2 regions of the Streptomyces sp. NPDC037421 genome follow, and region 2 is predicted to be linked to the other one. Evidence: riboswitches for the same ligand, from Rfam matches in the RefSeq annotation. Region 2 holds a riboswitch; the other holds the start of a gene.
The links. A riboswitch is a leader RNA that binds a small molecule or an ion and turns the genes downstream of it on or off. The one in region 2 is predicted to bind S-adenosylmethionine.
Positions count from the first base shown of each region.

Region 1: another riboswitch for S-adenosylmethionine. It lies ahead of thrC (threonine synthase); the one in region 2 lies ahead of ACZ7IF_RS35125 (aminotransferase class V-fold PLP-dependent enzyme).

Region 1 is NZ_JBVJWV010000014.1:106,722-111,126, reverse strand. Features, by position in the region: gene ACZ7IF_RS21490 (MoaD/ThiS family protein) at 347-625, opposite strand; gene thrC (threonine synthase) at 663-1,937, opposite strand; SAM riboswitch class I at 1,955-2,093, opposite strand; gene ACZ7IF_RS21480 (glucosyl-3-phosphoglycerate synthase) at 2,309-3,259, shown strand; gene ACZ7IF_RS21475 (alpha,alpha-trehalose-phosphate synthase (UDP-forming)) at 3,348-4,405, shown strand, end outside.
Region 2 is NZ_JBVJWV010000042.1:35,581-39,985, forward strand. Features, by position in the region: gene ACZ7IF_RS35115 (rhomboid family intramembrane serine protease) at 1-380, shown strand, start outside; gene ACZ7IF_RS35120 (Lrp/AsnC family transcriptional regulator) at 377-658, shown strand; gene ACZ7IF_RS35125 (aminotransferase class V-fold PLP-dependent enzyme) at 735-2,123, opposite strand; SAM riboswitch class IV at 2,347-2,463, opposite strand; gene trpD (anthranilate phosphoribosyltransferase) at 2,568-3,632, opposite strand; gene qcrB (cytochrome bc1 complex cytochrome b subunit) at 3,799-4,405, opposite strand, start outside.

The sequences.
Region 1 (4,405 bases), on a different contig from region 2:
GCACTTCGCGGTCCCGGGTCAGAACTTGCGCCGGAACGCCTCGACCGCGGCTGAATGTATCCGCACCGGTGCTGTCAGCAACAGGTCAATCCGACGAGAAATCTGGACACGCGGAAACCTTGAAATAGGGTGAAAACTTGGCATATTCCAGGGCAACTCGGGCCAGACAAGCAGCACCAAAGGCCCAAAAGGCGCGCGCATGTTGACTCAATGTCAACCATCCGTCGGCCCGCTCATATGCGGCGGGCATGAACAGCGGAGGGGACTGCCCCAACTCTACCGCGCCCAATCAAGCAGAATTGCCCCCTCCGCTTTTAGCGGAGGGGGCAATTCTGATTTGAACGCGTCAGCACCCGCCTGCCACGGCGGGGATGATCGAGACGCCGGCGCCGTCCGGCGTCGCCGCCTGCAGGCCGCCCTCGAAGCGCACGTCGTCGTCGTTGACGTAGACGTTCACGAAGCGGCGCAGCTTGCCCTGGTCGTCCAGGACGCGCGCGGCGATGCCCGGGTGGTTCTTCTCCAGGGACTCGATGACCTCGGCGAGGGTCGTGCCCTCGGCCGGGACCTCGGCGGCACCGCCGGTGTAGGTGCGCAGGATGGTGGGGATGCGGACGTTGACGCTCATGGCGCTACCGCCTTTCCGGATGTGTCAGGGGGAAGGATCAGGCCAGGCCGGCGGCGCGGAACGCGTCCAGGCTCGGGCGGATGGTGGCGGTCTGGCCGCTGTCCGCGGCCACCGCCTCCAGGGTCTTGAGGCCGTCACCGGTGTTCAGGACCACGGTGGTCAGCGCCGGGTCGAGCTGCCCGTTCTCGATGAGCTTCTTCGTCACGCCGACGGTCACGCCGCCCGCGGTCTCGGCGAAGATGCCCTCGGTGCGCGCCAGGATCTTGATGGCCTCGACGACCTGCTCGTCGTTGACGTCCTCGACGTAGCCGCCGGTGCGCCGCGCGATGTCCAGGACGTACGGGCCGTCCGCCGGGTTGCCGATGGCCAGGGACTTGGCGATGGTGTTCGGCTTCTGCGGGCGGACCACGTCGTGGCCGGCCTTGAAGGCGGTGGACACCGGGGAACAGCCCTCGGCCTGGGCGCCGAAGATCTTGTACGGCTTGTCCTCGACGAGGCCGAGCTTGATCAGCTCCTGCAGACCCTTGTCGATCTTCGTCAGCTGGGAGCCGGACGCGATCGGGATGACGATCTGGTCGGGCAGCTGCCAGCCGAGCTGCTCGCAGATCTCGTACGCCAGGGTCTTGGAGCCCTCGCCGTAGTAGGGGCGCAGGTTGACGTTGACGAAGCCCCAGCCCTCGCCCAGCGGGTCGCCGATGAGCTCGGAGCAGAAGCGGTTGACGTCGTCGTAGTTGCCCTCGATGCCGACGAGGTCGCCGCCGTAGACGCCGGCCATGACGACCTTGCCCTGCTCCAGGTCGTGCGGGATGAACACGCAGGAGCGGAAGCCAGCCCGGGCGGCCGCGGCGCCGACGGCGCCGGCCAGGTTGCCGGTGGAGGAGCAGGACAGGGTGGTGAAGCCGAAGGCGCGGGCGGCCTCGACGGCGATGGCCACGACGCGGTCCTTGAAGGAGTGCGTCGGGTTGCCGGAGTCGTCCTTGACGTAGAGCTTGCCGGTGACGCCCAGCTCCTTGGCCAGGTTCTCGGCGTCCACGAGCTTGGTGAAGCCGGGGTTCAGGTTCGGCTTGGCGGCCACGTCCGCCGGGACGGGCAGCAGCGGCGCGTAGCGCCAGATGTTGTTCGGGCCGGCCTCGATCGCGGTGCGCAGGGCCTCGGGGTCGCCGAGCGGGAGCTCGTAGGCGACTTCCAGGGGGCCGAAGCACTCGACGCAGGCGAAGACGGGGCCGAGCTCGAAGCGGGTACCGCACTCGCGACAGGAAAGTCCGGTGGCGGGTCCGAGGTCGACAGAGGTGGCGACGGTCTGTGCAGCCATGATGGCGAGGCCCTTTCTCCTCATCTTCCCCATGGCGCACTTCGCCATGAGACGGAATTGGCACCTTCCCTAGCCGGGGCCTCGCGCTGGCGAGAACCGACTGGAGGGTTGCCGGGGCTTCAACGGGCCGTGTCCCTCTGCCCCTCTGGATGAGCGGTATGGCACCGGACACACGCGCTCTGTGGCGCGCCGGTGCGTTTGTGCGCGGGACCCCCGGCATGCGGTGGTCTCTCGCGTTGTTCAAGACTGTAACCGAAGGGACGGGTGGTTGAGACAGCCGTCCGAACCGCGAGATGGATCACAATTCGGCCTAAATCCGCCGAGTGCGAAGTGTCGGGGTATGCCGCAGAGAAGCGCAGGGAGTGCTGAGAGTGCTGGATGAGGTGGAGCGCTGGCTGGCAGACCGCTCCTGGTCCGCCGCCGACCGACCGCTCGACCAGCTGCTCGACCGGAAACGGGCGGCCGGGACGACGGTGAGCGTGGTGCTGCCCGCGCTCGACGAGGAGGCCACCGTCGGGGAGATCGTCGAGATCATCCGGCGCGACCTGATCGAGGGCCTCCCGGTCCCCCTGGTGGACGAGCTGGTGGTCGTCGACTCCGGCTCCACCGACCGCACGGCCGAGGTCGCGGCGAAGGCCGGCGCCCGGGTGGTGCACCGGGACTCGATCCTGCCCCGGATCCCGGCCCTGCCCGGCAAGGGCGAGGTGCTGTGGCGCTCCCTGCTGGCCACCACCGGGGACGTCGTCTGCTTCGTGGACGCCGACCTGCGGGACTTCGACTCCTCCTTCGTCTCCGGGATCGTCGGGCCGCTGCTCACCGACCCGCAGGTCCAGTTCGTCAAGGCGATGTACGACCGCCCCCTCGGCGACGCCCCGGGCCAGGGCGGGCGCGTCACGGAGCTGGTGGCCCGGCCGCTCCTCAACCTCCACTGGCCCCAGCTGGCCGGCTTCGTCCAGCCGCTGGGCGGCGAGTACGCCGTACGCCGCTCCCTGCTGGAACGCCTGCCCTTCCCGGTCGGGTACGGGGTGGAGCTGGGCCTGCTGGTGGACGCGCTGCACACGGTCGGACTGGACGCGCTGGCCCAGGTGGACGTGGGGGTCCGGCTGCACCGGCACCAGGACGGGCAGGCGCTGGGCCGGATGGCCGCCGCGATCTACCGCACCGCGCAGCTGCGGCTCTCGCGCGGGCACCTCGTACGGCCGGAGCTGACGCAGTTCGAGCGCGGCCCGGACGGCTTCGTCCCGCGCACGTTCGCCGTGGACACGGAGGAGCGGCCGCCGATGGCGGAGATCAAGGAGTACGCGGGGCGGCGCGTGGCGTGAGGCGGCGGCGCGGGAGCCTGACCAGTACGTGACGAACCGGACATTTCCCGGACGTTTGAGCGAGCGGGCCCCGGGCTAGGTTCGCGGCATGGCTTCCCCTTCCCCCGTGGCTCCCCAGGTACTCGTCGCCGCCAACCGCGGCCCGCTCTCGTACGCCCTCGACGCCGACGGCACCCTCAGCGCCCGGCGCGGCGGCGGCGGCCTCGTCTCCGGCCTCTCCTCGGCGCTCGCGGCACAGCCGGAGGCCCTGTGGATCTGCGCCGCCCTCTCCGATGCCGACCGGGAGGCGGTCCGCCGGGGCGTGTCCGAGCCGGGAGTCCGGATGCTGGACATCGACCCCGCGGTGTACGACGACGCGTACAACGGCATCGCGAACTCCGTGCTCTGGTTCACCCACCACCACCTGTACGACGTCCCGCGCGAGCCGGTCTTCGACGCGGAGTTCCGGCGGCGCTGGGACTCGTACGCGGCGTACAACCAGGCCTTCGCCGAAGCCCTGGCCGAGGAGGCCGCCGAGGGCGCGTCGGTCCTGGTCCAGGACTACCACCTCGCCCTGGTCCCGGGAGCCCTCCGCGAACTGCGCCCCGACCTGCGGATCGCGCACTTCACGCACACGCCGTGGGCGTCGCCGGAGTTCCTGGAGATGCTCCCGGACGACATCAGGAGCCGGCTGATGTGGGGGATGCTGGGGGCGGACCTGGTCGGCTTCCACACCTGGGCCTGGGCGCACTCCTTCATGGCCGGCGCGCGCCTGGACGACGAGCGGGGCACCGCCGAGCCCGTGTTCCCGGCCGGGGTGGAGCCGTCGAAGGCCCGCTACGTGCAGAAGAGCCCCATGAGCCCCGTGCGCCACAAGCGGACCGACGTCGCGGTCTTCGCGCTGGGCGTGGACGCGGACGACCTGCGGGCACTGGCGCACCGGCCGGAGGTCGAGGACAAACTCGCGGCGCTGCGGGCGGAGGTCGGCGACCGCAAGACCATCGTCCGCGTCGACCGCACCGAGCTGTCGAAGAACATCCTGCGCGGGCTGCTCGCCTACCGGGAACTGCTGACCGTCCACCCCGAGTGGCGGGGGCGGGTGGTCCACCTGGCGTCCGCCTACCCGTCCCGGCAGGACCTGAAGGTGTACCGGGACTACACGGAGTC
Region 2 (4,405 bases):
TCTACGTCTGTACGGGATACCTCGCGCTGGCGGCCTACGCGGCGGCCAACGCCTCCTCGGACCAGACCCTGGTGGGGGCGTCCGGGGCGATCTCGGCGGCGCTGGGGGCCTTCCTGTGCCTCTTCCCGCGGGCCCGGGTGACGAGCCTGTTCCCGTTCCTGCTCTTCCTGCCGCTGCGCTTCCCGGCGTGGATCGTGCTGCTGTTCTGGTTCGGCCTCCAGTGGCTGGCGGCGCACCGCGCGGAGAGCGGTCCCGGAGTGGCCTACCTGGCCCACGTGGTGGGCTTCTCGCTCGGCTTCTGTTACGCGTGGGCCCGTTATCGCCGTACGACTAGAGTGAGGAGACCAGTGACTGCCGGCGAGGGAGACAGCCAACCGTGATCACCGCGATCGTGCTCATCAAGACCAGCGTGGACCGCATTCCCGAGATCGCCGAGTCCATCGCGCAGCTGGACAGCGTCAGCGAGGTCTACTCCGTCACCGGTACGTACGACCTCATCGCCCTGGTCCGCGTGGCCCGCCACGAGAACCTCGCGGACATCATCCCGGGCCGCATCAGCAAGATCCCGGGCGTCGAGGCCACCGACACCCACGTCGCGTTCCGCACGTACTCCCAGCACGACCTCGAAGCCGCCTTCGCCATCGGCCTCGACGCGTAGCCCTCTCTCCTGGCCGGTACGGGGACGCCGCCGCGCGGGACCTCTCCCCGCCCCGGGCGGCGCTCCCTCAGCGGCGCTACACGGCCGGGACGCAGCGGCCCTCTTCCGTGCGGTACTGCCACTTCGCGCCGTCCTCGACCAGCTCCCGGACCGCGCGGACGAAGCGCTCGACGTGCTCGTCGGGGGTACCGGCCCCGAAGCTGACCCGGATCGCGTTCAGCGACCGCTCCCCCGGCGCCGCCTCCGGCGCCCCGCACTCCCCCTGGGCCTGCGGCTCGCTGCCCAGCAGGGTCCGTACCAGCGGGTGGGCGCAGAAGAGCCCGTCCCGCACCCCGATCCCGTACTCGGCGGACAGCGCGGCCGCGAAGTGCGAGCTGTTCCAGCCGTCGACCACGAACGAGATGACGCCGACGCGCGGGGCGTCGTCCCCGAACAGGGACAGCACCCGCACGGCCGGGACCTCCGCCAGGCCCTCGCGGACCTTGGCGATGAGGTGCTCCTCCCGGGCGACCAGGTTCTCGAAGCCCGCCTCACGCAGCGCGCGGCAGGCGGAGGCGATGGAGTAGACGCCGATGACGTTCGGGGAGCCGGCCTCGTGGCGGGCGGCGGTGGTGTGCCACTCGACGTCCACGCCGCCGTCCTCACGACGGGCCACCTTGCGGGAGGCGCCGCCCCCGGCGAGGTACGGCTCGGCCTCCTGGAGCCAGTCGGCGCGGCCGGCGAGCACGCCCGAGCCGAAGGGCGCGTACAGCTTGTGCCCCGAGAAGGCGACCCAGTCCACGTCCAGCTCCCGTACGGAGACGGGGTGGTGGGGGGCCAGCTGGGCGGCGTCCAGCACGATCCGCGCACCGTGGGCGTGCGCGGCGGCGGCGAGCTCCTTCACCGGCCACAGCTCACCGGTGACGTTGGAGGCACCGGTGACGCAGACCAGCGCCGGGCCGTACGGGTCGCGGTCGGCGAGGGCCCGCTCCAGGGTGGCGACGGCCTCGCCGGGGGTGCGGGGGGCGTTGAGGTAGGTGACCCGGGCGTCGCCCCAGGGCAGCAGCGAGGCGTGGTGCTCGGTCTCGAAGACGAAGACCCGGCAGTCGGCGGGCAGCGCTGCGGCGAGCAGGTTGAGGGAGTCGGTGGTGGACCGGGTGAAGACCACCTGGTCGGAGGGTCGGCAGTCGAGGAACTCGGCGACGGTGGCGCGGCTCTGTTCGAACAGGTCGGTGGACAGCTGCGAGAGGTAGCCGGCGCCGCGGTGGACGCTGCCGTAGTACGGGGCGTACGCGGCGACGTCGTCCCAGACCCGCTGGAGCGCGGGGGCGCTGGCCGCGTAGTCGAGGGCGGCGTAGGTGACCTCGCCGCCGGTGACGAGGGGGACGGTGACGTCCCGGCCGAGCACCGGCAGCGGCCCGTCACAGGCGGGGACCTCGGCGGCGGTGGCGCATGCGGCGGTGGCGGCGTTCAGGGATGCGGACATGGCGGTATCTCCCGGCAGGCAGGGCTGAATGGCTTCGGTGTGCCCGTACGCGGGTACGGCGGCGCGGCGGCGGCCGTCGGGGGTACGGGAAGGTCCTCGGACTGATCGGGGGTACGCGGAAACGACCCTGATCCGAGGGTTGAAGAAGGGGCGGAGTCGCCCTATCGCATTCGCTTGCTCACGGAAAACGCTCCTCGAGAGACCAGGACCCCTGGTGTCGAGGGATCCGCGCTTGCCGTAGACCTCGCTGCCTACGGCCTGGTCATCACCCGGGGCACCCCGCCACGGAAGGAGGGTTGCCGGACAGCAAGCCGGGGCCTAAACGCTGTCACTCGTGACCTTGGAGAGCATCCTGCCACAAGATCCCGCACGCACAAGACCCCGGTCCACATCGTGGACCGGGGTCTCCTCCTTCACGCCGTGCTCGCACCGCCCGGCCAGGGCTCAGGCGTTGCTGGCCGCCACCCAGCGCTCCAGCGAGGCACGGGCGGCCCCGGAGTCGATGGACTCGGCCGCGCGGGCCATGGCGGCCGCGAGCTGCTCCTCCAGCGTGCCCGTGCCGGGGTCCAGGGCGACCAGGGCCGACGCCGCGTTCAGCAGGACGGCTTCGCGGACCGGGCCCGTCTCCCCCGCCAGCAGGCGGCGGGCGACGTCCGCGTTGTACGACGGGTCGCCGCCGCGCAGGGCCGAGATGTCGACCGTCTCGATGCCGACGTCACGCGGGTCGAAGGCGTGCTCCGTGACCTCGCCGTCGCGGACCCACCACACCCGGGAGGTCCCGGTGGTGGTCAGCTCGTCCAGGCCGTCGTCGCCGCGGAAGACCAGGGCGGAGGTGTTCCGCTCGGCGAGCACCCCGGCCATGATCGGGGCCAGCCGCGCGTCCGCCACGCCGACCGCCTGGGCCTTGACCCGGGCCGGGTTGGTGAGCGGGCCGAGGCCGTTGAACGCGGTGCGGACCCCGAGGTCCCGGCGGGCCGAGGCGGCGTACCGCAGGGCCGGGTGGAAGACGACCGCGGCACAGAAGGTGATGCCGGCCTCCTCGGCGACCTGCGCCACCCTCTCCGGGGTGAGGGCCAGGTTGACGCCGAGCTTCTCCAGGACGTCGGAGGAGCCGCTGGCGGAGGACGCCGCCCGGTTGCCGTGCTTGACGATCTTGGCGCCCGCGCCGGCGGCCACGATGGCGGACATGGTCGAGATGTTGACCGTCTTGGCGCCGTCGCCGCCGGTGCCGACGATGTCCACGGTCCGCCCGGGCACCTCGATCAGGTTGGCGTGGGCGTACATCGTCCGGACCAGCCCCGTGTACTCGGCCACGGTCTCGCCCTTGGCCCGGAGGGCCACCGCGAAGCCCGCGATCTGCGCGTCCGTGGCCTCGCCGCGCATGATCCGCTCCATCGCCCAGGCGGTGTCCTCGCTGGCCAGGTCCTGACGGCTGACCAGTGCTTCCAGAATGCCCGGCCAGCCGCGGGCCGCCACGCTGTCGCCGCCTGCCGGGGTCGCAACGTTCATGGTCAGCTCCTGCTAGCTCGTCGGGGGTCGTACGTCCGATGGGAAGGATCTCAGCCTATCCAGCCCCGGAGACGGCAAAGAGCCCCGTCCAGTGACTGGACGGGGCTCTCGCCGTGGCGACACCAGGATCGGACGGAACCGATCCCTCAAGCGGTCATGCCGGAGATCAGTGGTGGCCGTGTCCGGCCTGGATCTCCTTGTACTCCTCCACCGTGGGCTTCGGAATCTGGTTGTTCTCCGCGTAGAAGCCCTTGCTGAGCTTCGCCCGCAGCTTCTCGCCGCGCGTCACCTTGCGCTCGACACCGTTCTCGTCGACCGTCGGGCCGATCTCGACCGGCTTGTACTGCTCGTGCGCGGTGAGCGTGTGCAGCTTGGCCTGCGACAGCGGCTCGTGGACCTCGACGAACTCACCGTGCGGCAGACGCTTGATGATGCCGGTCTCGCGACCGTGCAGCACCTTGTCGTGGTCCCGGCGCTGGAGGCCGAGGCAGATCCGCTTGGTGGCGATGAACGCCAGGACCGGGACGGCGAAGAAGCCGATCCGGACGAACCACGTGATCGAGTTGATCGACAGGTGGAAGTACTGGGCGAACATGTCGTTGCCGCCGCCGATGAGGAGCACGATGTACTCCGAGATCCAGGCGACACCGAAGGCCGTACGGGTCGGGACGTTGCGCGGGCGGTCCAGGATGTGGTGCTCGCGCTTGTCGCCGGTGACCCAGGACTCGATGAACGGCCAGACGGCGATGGCGCCGAGGACCAGCGGGAAGAGC